One region of the Amycolatopsis halotolerans genome, then DNA from elsewhere that is predicted to be linked to it. Evidence: riboswitches for the same ligand, from Rfam matches in the RefSeq annotation. Region 1 holds a riboswitch; the other holds the start of a gene.
What was found. Region 1 has a riboswitch for thiamine pyrophosphate ahead of thiO (glycine oxidase ThiO). Riboswitches for the same ligand answer to the same signal wherever they lie in the genome.
Positions count from the first base shown of each region.

Region 2: linked by a shared signal. The riboswitch ahead of ACFORO_RS37375 (thiamine ABC transporter substrate-binding protein) and the one ahead of thiO (glycine oxidase ThiO) in region 1 are both predicted to bind thiamine pyrophosphate.

Region 1 covers NZ_JBHRWI010000020.1:550,942-555,766, reverse strand. The annotation lists gene ACFORO_RS17720 (NAD(P)-dependent alcohol dehydrogenase) at 35-976, shown strand; gene thiG (thiazole synthase) at 978-1,730, opposite strand; gene thiS (sulfur carrier protein ThiS) at 1,733-1,933, opposite strand; gene thiO (glycine oxidase ThiO) at 1,933-3,021, opposite strand; TPP riboswitch at 3,018-3,123, opposite strand; gene thiE (thiamine phosphate synthase) at 3,154-3,819, shown strand; gene ACFORO_RS17695 (hypothetical protein) at 3,889-4,692, opposite strand.
Region 2 covers NZ_JBHRWI010000056.1:74,453-79,277, reverse strand. The annotation lists gene ACFORO_RS37390 (GlxA family transcriptional regulator) at 28-1,005, shown strand; gene ACFORO_RS37385 (restriction endonuclease) at 1,270-2,880, shown strand; gene ACFORO_RS37380 (4a-hydroxytetrahydrobiopterin dehydratase) at 3,491-3,781, opposite strand; TPP riboswitch at 3,806-3,917, shown strand; gene ACFORO_RS37375 (thiamine ABC transporter substrate-binding protein) at 3,949-4,825, shown strand, end outside.

The DNA.
Region 1 (4,825 bases):
AGACCCTTTCCACTTTCCGTGCTAGAAGTGGAACATGCCTTCCACTTCGATGCGAGCCATCACCTACGACCGCTACGGACCGCCGGAAGTCCTGCGCGAGACCACTGTCCCGACACCGGTGCCCGGCCCCGGCGAAGTCCTCGTCCGGGTGCGCGCGCTCTCGGTCAACGGCGGCGAACTCTCCATGCGGTCCGGGAAGCTGCTTCCGTTCAGCGGCAAGCGTTTCCCCAAGCGGATCGGCGTGGACCTGGTCGGCGAGGTGGCGGAACCCGGAACGAGCCGGTTCGCCGTCGGCGACCTCGTCTGGGGCGGCGGGCGGCGGATGGGCACCGCCGCCGAGTACTACGTGATGGCCGCCGATCGGCTGGACCACGTGCCTGCCGGGCTGGATCCCGCGCAAGCCGCGTCGCTGGCGGTGGGTGTCACCGCGATTACCGCGCTGCGCGACAAAGCCCATCTGAAGCCGGGCGAACGCCTGCTGATCCGCGGCGCGACGGGCGGAGTCGGTTTTGTGGCGACGCAGCTCGGCAAAGCCATGGGCGCACACGTGACCGGGCTGACGAGCGCCAAGAACCTAGAACTGGCAAGGGAACTCGGGGCGGATGTCGCGCTCGATTACCGCGATCCTGGTAACCTGGGAAGGTTCGACGTCATTCTCGACACCGTCGGCCGCGACCTCGACGCGTTCCGGCGGCTGCTGACCCCGCGCGGACGGATGGTCGCGATCGCGTTCGACCTCGACCGTCCGGTCCGCACACTGGGTTACGTGGCGGCGAACTCGCTGCGCCCGAACCGGTGGGTGCGCGGTTTCAGCGGGAACCCCAAGGCGGATCTGCTCGCTGATCTGAGCCGGTGGGTGAATGCCGGGTTGGTGCGACCGTTGGTGGACCGGGTGTTTCCGTTGGCGGACATCGCCGAGGCACACCGCACGCTGGAAAACGGCGGTGTGCGCGGCAAAATCGTCGTCGAGGTGTAGGTCAGCGAGGCGGACTGGACGCCTGCGCCCAAAACCGCTGCGGCACCCGGCCCGCGCCGCGCGCCAAATACCCGGCCTCCACCGCACTCCGCATCGCCAACGCCATCCGTTCCGGATCCGCCGCCCGGGTCACCGCCGTTGACAGAAGCACTGCCGAGCAGCCGAGCTCCATCGCCAGCGTCGCGTCCGACGCGGTACCGATCCCCGCGTCCAGCACGATCGGCACCGACGCGCGCGAGACGATCAGTTCGATGTTGTGCGGGTTCCGGATGCCCAGCCCGGTGCCGATCGGGGCGCCGAGCGGCATCACCGCGGAGCAGCCCGCCTCCTCCAGACGGAGGGCGAGGACCGGGTCGTCGTTGGTGTACGCGAAGACCGTGAATCCGTCCGCCACCAGGCGTTCGGCGGCTTCGAGGGTTTCCAGTGGATCGGGCAGCAGCGTCCGGTCGTCGGCGTGCACCTCGAGTTTGATCAGGTTCGTTTCCAGCGCCTCGCGGGCCAGCTGGGCGGTGAGCACGGCTTCGGCCGCCGTCCGGCAGCCCGCGGTGTTGGGCAGCAGCTCGATGTCCAAGCGCCGCAGCAACTCCAGTACGCCGGAGCCGCCCTCGGCGTCGGCGCGGCGCATCGCCACCGTGGTGAGCTGGGTGCCCGACGCGACCAGCGCTCGTTCCAGCACCTCGAGATTCGCCGCGCCACCGGTGCCGATGATCAATCGCGACGACAGCTTGTGTTCGCCGATGATCAGGTCGTCCATGCTCAACCTCCTTGAACCGCGGTCAGCACTTCGAGCTGCGCGCCCTTCGGCACGACCGCTTCTTCCCATTCGCCACGCCGCACGACCTCGCCGTTGACCGCGACGGCCACGCCCCGGCGTTCCGCTCCCAGCGCGTCGAGGACCGCGGAAACGGTGCTGTCGTCGGGGAATTCCCGCCATTCGCCGTTGACCTTGATCTCCATCAGACTCGCTCCTTCTCGACCAGCCGGGCGGGCGTCGCCGCGGCGACCTCCGGCGACGGGGCTTCGCCAGCAAGCCACGCGACCACGGCGTCCGCCGTCGCGGGTGCCATCAGCAAACCGTTGCGGTGATGCCCTGTCGCCGCGTACACGCCTTCGCTCACTTCGCCGATGTACGGCAAAGCGTCGCGGCTCGCGGCACGCAGTCCGGCTGCGACTTCCACCAGCTCGTACTCCGTGATGCCGGGCAGAATCCGCTCCGCGTTCTCCAGCAGCTCGCGTACGCCGCGCGCGGTGACAGCTTGGTCGAAACCCGCTTCGTACTGCGTCGCGCCAAGGACCAGTTCGCCGTCTTCTCGCGGTACCAGATAGATCGGCCGTCCCTCGACCATCGCGCGCACTGTGTACGGCGGAGGCGGCAGACAGCCCCGACGTGGACGCAGTCGCAGAATCTCGCCCTTCAGCGGGCGTACGGCGTGCTCCAGCAACGGATGCACCTGCCCGGTCCAAGCACCGGCGGCAAGGATCACCGGGCCGGACACTTCGGAGAGGCTCTCGAGCCGCTCACGACGGAACTCGACCCCACGCTTCGTAGCCGCTTCGCTCAGCGCTGTAAGCAGTTTCCGGTTGTCCACGGCTAAATCGCCCGGCACATGCAGGCCGCTGCGAACCGCGCCGAGGCCCGGCGCGAGCCGCTTCGCCTCGCGCCCGGTGAGCGTCTCGACGTCGCGGCCGAGCGAACGCAGGTACCCGGCGAGGATGTCGAGGTGCCCGGCGTCGGCGCTGTCGAACCCGACGACGATCGTGCCGTGCTCGGCCAGCCCTGGATCGGTCCCTTCGGCGGCGAGCTCCCGCGCGAAGCTGGGCCAGCGCCGCAGCGACGCTTCCCCCAGGCTGAGCACGGCTTCCTCGCCCGGCCACGCCTCAGTGACCGGGGCGAGCATCCCGCCGGCCAGCCAGGACGCGCCGCCGTGCACGGGATCCGGGTCGACGACCGTGACGCGCCATCCACGGGCGGCCGCGCGCCAGGCCGCGGACAGCCCGATGACGCCGCCGCCGACGACAGTGACGGTTGTGGTGCTGGTGTTCACAGTGGAATCACGCTCCCTGCGCCGGCATGACCCGGATCAGGTTCCACGGTCGGAGCGGCAGCTCCCTCTCAGCCCGTGCCTCGGGCTCCCGTGCGGACTCCCACACCGTAGCGCGCGGGTAACGTCACCGCCATGCCTGCCTTGACCGGAGACCAAATTCGCACCCGTCTCGCCGACGCCCGGCTGTACTTGTGCACCGACGCGCGCGCTTCTCGTGGAGACCTCGCGGAGTTCGCTGACGCTGCGTTGGCCGGGGGCGTTGACATCGTGCAGCTGCGGGACAAGACCGGCGGTGCGCCGCTGGAGGCCAAGCAGGAGATCGCGGCGCTGGAGGTGCTGGCGGAGGCTTGTGCGCGGCACGGGGCGTTGCTGTCGGTGAATGACCGGGCGGACGTGGCGCTGGCCGTGGGCGCGGACGTCTTGCACTTGGGACAGGACGACATCCCGGTCTCGCTGGCGCGCCGCGTCCTTGGCGACGACGTGGTGATCGGCCGTTCCACCCATTCGGAGCAGCAGGCCGCCGCGGCCGCCGCGGAGACCGGCGTGGACTACTTCTGCACCGGCCCGTGCTGGCCCACCCCGACGAAACCCGGCCGGTTCGCGCCGGGGCTGGGCTTGGTCCGATCCACCTCGGCTCTCGGGACGGAGCGGCCCTGGTTCGCGATCGGCGGGATCGACGAGGCTCGGTTGCCGGAGGTGCTGGAGGCCGGGGCTTCTCGGGTGGTGGTCGTTCGGGCGATTACCGAGGCGGAGGATCCGAAGGCGGCCGCGGAAGGGCTGAAGGCGCGGCTTTCGTAGAGGGCCGTGAGGGGAACCCTGAGGGACTCAGAGTCCGTGAAGGTTCCCCTCACGGATCGCCGCGGGGAGCTACTCGCCCCCGTTTGACGGGACTGCGGGGGCGGTCGGCGTCTGGCTGGTGGCGGGGGCCTGCGAACTCGTGCTCGGGTTCGAGGAGGTGGACGGCGGGCGCGTCTGCTGCGTCGGCTGCTGCGAGGACGGCGGAGCACTCGGCGTCGTGGTCGGAGTGGACGTCGGATTGTTCTGCTTCGACTCGCCGGGCGGGGGCGTCTGCGGTGCGGTACTCGGCGTGTTGTCCGGGTGATCATCCCGCTGCTGGCTGGTATCCGGCTGCCGAGGAATCAACCCGGTCGACACGTTGCCCTTGGTAGTCAAGTCCAGACCGACCAGAACAATCAACGCGACAACGAACGCAGCGACGCTCGACGCGATGATCAACGGCCACCGCATCTTCCGCAGCTTCTCGCCCAGGCTGTCGGACTTCTCCGGTTCAGTCGGCTTCAGTTCGGACAACCGAACTGTAGGCATGTTCGCTAAATCGGCCGGGAGATACACCGTTGGCGCATCGCCAGGGCCAGCCGACGCGACGTCCTCAACCGGCACCCGCACCGGAGCGAGCCCGGCCCGGCTGCGTCGTGCGGCCGTCTCCATCGCCTTCCGCGCGGCATCACGAGTTCGCTGCAGGGAACGCAGATACAACTCGCCGCCGACCGTGCTGACCACGCTGGCCACCCCGGCGCCGATGACTGTTCCCGCGACCCCCAGCGTCGAACCCAGCAACGCGGCGGTGACCGCCGCCAGCGCCGCGGCGAGCACCGAGGTCGTCCGGAGTTTCTTCTTGTCCTCCGCGGTTTCCTTCTGCTCCTCGCTCATGATTCCGATCTGATCGTTCCCGGCCGTGTCCTGTTTCTTCAACGGTTAAGTCGCTTGAGACGCTCCCTTCGTTGCCCAGGCGTGAGGGACGCCACGTTGACTGTCCAAAATGGATAGACTAAAGCTCACACTT
Region 2 (4,825 bases), on a different contig from region 1:
GACGCAGAAACCGACATGAGGAGCGCGATGAAGGGGCTGCTGGTCGTCGTCCTGTTCGATCGGATCGACCTGCTCGACGTGACCGGGCCCGCTGAGGTGTTTTCCTTGCTGCAGCGGGAAATGGACCAGCCGACGGGGTACCGGGTGGTGCTCGCGGCCGGGACGATGGACCCGGTGACCACCTCTGCGGGGGTGCGGGTGTTGCCGGACGTGACCTTCGCGGAGTTGTCCGGGAAGGCGATTGACACGCTGATCGTGCCGGGGGCCGTGACGGCCGGGGAGAACGGGGAGATCGTCGCGCGATGTGACCCGGCGGTGGTCGCGGAGGTGCGGCGGCTGGCTGGGCGGACGCGTCGGGTGGCGTCCGTCTGCGTCGGAGCGCACATCCTCGCGGCGGCGGGGCTGCTCGACGGCAAGCGCGCCACCACGCACTGGTCGACGGCTCGACAGTTGGCTGCGGAGCATCCGGAGGTGACTGTCGACGCGGATCCGATCTTTATTCGCGACGGCAGGGTGTGGACCGGGGCTGGGCTGAGCGCTTGTCTTGATCTTGCGCTGGCGTTGGTGGCCGACGATTTCGGTCCGGAATTAGCGTCGAGGGTGGCTCGTCAGCTGGTGATGTTTTTGCGGCGGCCGGGTGGACAGAGTCAGTTCAGCGTGTCGTTGGAACCCGCGTCCGCGACTCGGCGCGTGGATGAGTTGCGGCACCACATCGCCGCACATCTGGCGGATCCGTTGACGGTCGCCGATCTCGCCGCGCATGCCCATGTGACGGATCGGCAGATCACGCGGGTTTTCAAGGCGGAGCTGGGGATGACACCCGCCGCCTACGTCGAGCACGCGCGGGTCGAGGCGGCGCGGCATCGGCTGGAGACGACTGACGAAACGTTATCGCGGATCGCTGGGGCTTGCGGATTCGGCACTGTTTCGACGTTGAATCGGTCTTTTCGGCGGACACTGAAGACGACTCCCAACGAATATCGGGAGCGGTTCCGCATTGGTTAGTTGAAGGGAGCCGCTATCCGAAGCTGTCGTTTGGGGCGATGGAGCGCGCGGGCCGGCAAGAGCGGCTAGCCGCTCGGTCCAAGTAGGCACTCTTCGTAGTCTCTGCTCGAAAACTAGCGCAGTAGGACCAATCGACTTGCGACGTCCGAGTGATCGCGCGGTGGAGACGCGAGTGGCAACCTAAAGTCGATCTGGGCAACGGGTTACTGCTGCTCCCGAGCCACATCCCAATTAGAGGTAGCCGAGGCGGAGGCGGGGCTGGGCATGGCGCAAAGCAAGGGGCAACAACGACGCGAGCGTGAGCGCCGAGCAGCCTTGCAAGCGCAGAAAGCTCAGGAGAGATTCATCGCTCAACAGCAGCGGGAAGCTGATCGTCAGCAGCGCGAGGCCAAGCGCGCCGAGGCGCAGGCGGATCGTGATCGCAAAGCGCAGTACCTCGCTGAGCGGGTCGCGGAAGCAGAAGAGCTCACGGCGGCGACCGCAGCAAGCTGTGAAAGGCTTGCAAGTGTCCTGCGCGCGGGCTTGACGCGTCGAACACCGCTCGACTTCCGTGGCATGCGCCTTGACTTCGTCGCTGAGGAATTGTCGGCGGGAAAACTGTCGGACGCGGAGCAGCCGCCGCTTTGGGAAGACTTTGCTCCGCCAGCGCCTGGTCTTCTGTCCCGTATGTTCGGTGGAGACGCTCGTTATAGCCAGGCGGCCCAGGAAGCTCGCCTCCGATTCGAGCAGGGGCAGGCAGCTCATCGGCAGCGGGAATCGCATCGTCTTGCCCAGCTCGAACAAAGCCGCAAGCGGCATGCGAACCGCGAGGAGGAGCGAAGGCGGCATGTCGATCAGCACAACGAACAGGTCGATGCGCTCCTGAAAGCATTCCGCCGCGGTGACCAGGCGGCTGTTGAACGTTGTCTCCGGCTGGCGTTGGAAGCGTCGCCAGTCCCAGACGGTGTTCCTCAGGAGGCAGAGGTCGGGTACCGGCCGGACAGCGGTCAGGTCCTGGTCGTTCGCGAGCTGCCGGACACGGAGGTGATCCCGACCGAAACGGTGTTCCGTTATGTCAAAGCGCGCGACACGATCGAGTCGACGCCGAGAAAACCTGCCGACGTGCGGCAGAGGTATGCCGACCTCATTGCTCAACTTGCGTTGCTCGTGCTGCGAGATACGTTCGCTGCGGCGCCGACTGGACTCGTCAGCGAGGTAACAGTGAACTGCCACCTTTCAACTACGGACCGGGCGACCGGTCAGGCGATCCGGCCATGTCTGCTCACTGTGTCGGCGTCCAGGGAGAAGTTCGACGAGTTGGTGCTCGACAAGCTGGAGCCGCGGCAGTGCCTCCGTCACCTGAATGCTCTGATGTCACCTCACCCGTATGACGTCGAACCTGTGAAGCCGATTTTCGATCCCGACTTGACGCGGTTTCGCCTCGTCGACGCCCACTCCGTAGCGGCGGGCTTGGATTCCCGCACAGTTCTGGTTGAGCAGACGCCGAACGAGTTCGAGCACCTCGTCCGTGAACTGTTCGAAGCGATGGGCATGAAGTCCTGGGTGACCCAAGCATCGCGCGATGACGGCCTCGACGCCATCGCGGTGAATCCAGACCCGGTCATGGGTGGTCTGGCGGTCATCCAGGCCAAACGCTATGTCAAGAGCGTTCCTGTCGAGGCCGTGAGGGCTCTCTGGGGCACGATGGAGGACAAGAAGGCGGGGACGGGCATCATGGTCACCACCTCGTACTACGGCAAGGCGGGTCATGATTTCGCGCAACGGAACGAACGCCTTCGGCTGATCGAAGGCCCAGAGCTGAAGCACCTGATCAAGGAATACCTCGGTCAAGATGTCATCGTCGGGGCGAAGGAGCCGCCCAAGAACCGTCGATGACGGGGATGTCGTTAATCCGGTGCCGAAGGTTCGAGTACTGACGCGCCCGAGGGCGGCGAGTAAGGGACCGACACCGTCGCGGGTGCCGGATACCTATCGGCCCAGCGGTCCACCATCCGGCTCCGGAACGCGGAGGTCCTTCTCGACAAGCTGTTCGCCTGCTACGAGCGGCTGCCGGAGAGCATTCGCCTGGACCTGCCGCTCAAGCAGGTCTGGATACTCGCCGAGAAAACCGGCTGACGCTCAGCCGAGCAGGCCGAGCACAATCATCGACAACAGGACGACAGCGGTCGAAAACACCGCGACCCACGTGCGCTGTGCGGCGGTGAGCTGGGCGGATGTGCTGTTCATGGCGAGTCCTAGCGGGGCGAGTGCCGATGATTCCGCTGGGATAGCGCCTTGATCTAGCTCACTGTTACCGCTTGTGATCAAGGTCACGCCGGTTGCGCGCGGTGTGCCACAGCACCCCGCCCGCGGCGGCCACCATCAGGCCGAACGAACCCATCCCTACCACGAGTGCCTGGACCATCCCGGCTCCTTCCGTCGCGTCTGTCCGGGAGACGCGCGAGGGGGCCGGTCGTTATGCCAGGGTTGCGGACGTCACACCTGGTCAGCGGGCTGCCAGCACCTCGTCGATCCGCCTGGCGAGTGCGAAATCGCGTTCGGTCAGGCCGCCTAGATAGTGGGTGCTGAGGCGGAAGGTCAGCGTGCGCCAGCGGATGTCGATGTCGGGATGGTGGTCGGCCTCCTCGGCGAGCACGGCCACCCGGTCCACCACCTCGATCGCCGCCGGGAAGGACGAAAGTTCGACTGTCCGCACGATGGTGTCGTCCTCGCGCCGCCACTCCGGAACGGTGCCGAGGGCCTGGTCCACCGCCGAGTCGTTCAATAGCTGAGTCATCACTCCATGGTGTCGGCTACGCTGCGGCATTGCCACGGGAGTCCGGTACGCCGGGCTGAGAGGCGGGCCTCGCACCCGCGACCGTTCGCACCTGGATCCGGATCATGCCGGCGTAGGGAGGCCGTATCGCTCTCCCTCATCCGGCGCAGTGCAGGAGGGGAAGAATGATGTCGCGGACCGTCCGCACGGTGGCCTGTCTCGCAGGGGTCTCGGTGCTCGCCAGCGCCTGCTCGCTCTCCAGCGGCGACTCCGGCGGGTCGTCCGCGAGCTCTGACCAGCAGACTCCGACCGTCACGCTGGTCACGCACGATTCGTTCGCCGCCCCGCAGGACGTGCTCGACGCCTTCCAGCGCCAGTCCGGGATCAAGCTCAAGATCCTCAAGTCCGGCGACGCCGGCGCGCTCACGAACAAGCTCGTGCTCACCAAGGGCAGCCCGATCGGCGACGTCGCGTACGGCGTCGACAACACCTTCGCCTCGCGCGCGCTCAGCGAGGGCGTCTTCCAGCCCTACACCAGCCCGGAGGCCGACCGCGGCCCGCAGCGCTACTCCGTCGACCCGCAGCACCGGCTGGCGGCGGTCGACCTCGGCGACGTCTGCGTCAACATCGACCCGGCCTACTTCGCGAGCAAGGGCCTCCCGGAGCCGAAGACCTACGACGACCTCGCCGACCCCAAGTACAAGGACCTGACCGTCGCGGAAAGCCCGGCTACCGCGTCGCCGGGGCTGGCTTTCCTGCTCGGCACGGTCGCGAAGTACGGCGAGAACGGCTGGCAGGGCTACTGGCAGAAGCTGAAGGACAACGGCCTCAAGACCGTCAGCGGCTGGGAGGAGGCCTACACCAAGGACTTCTCCGGCTCCTCGGGCAAGGGCCCGCGGCCGATCGTCGTGTCCTACGCCTCGTCGCCGGCCGCCGAGGTCGGCGAGGACGGCAAGCCGCGCACCAAGGCCCTGCTCGACACCTGCTTCCGCCAGGTCGAGTACGCGGGCGTGCTCACCAACGGCAAGCAGGTCCCGCAGGCCCAGAAGGTCGTCGACTTCCTGC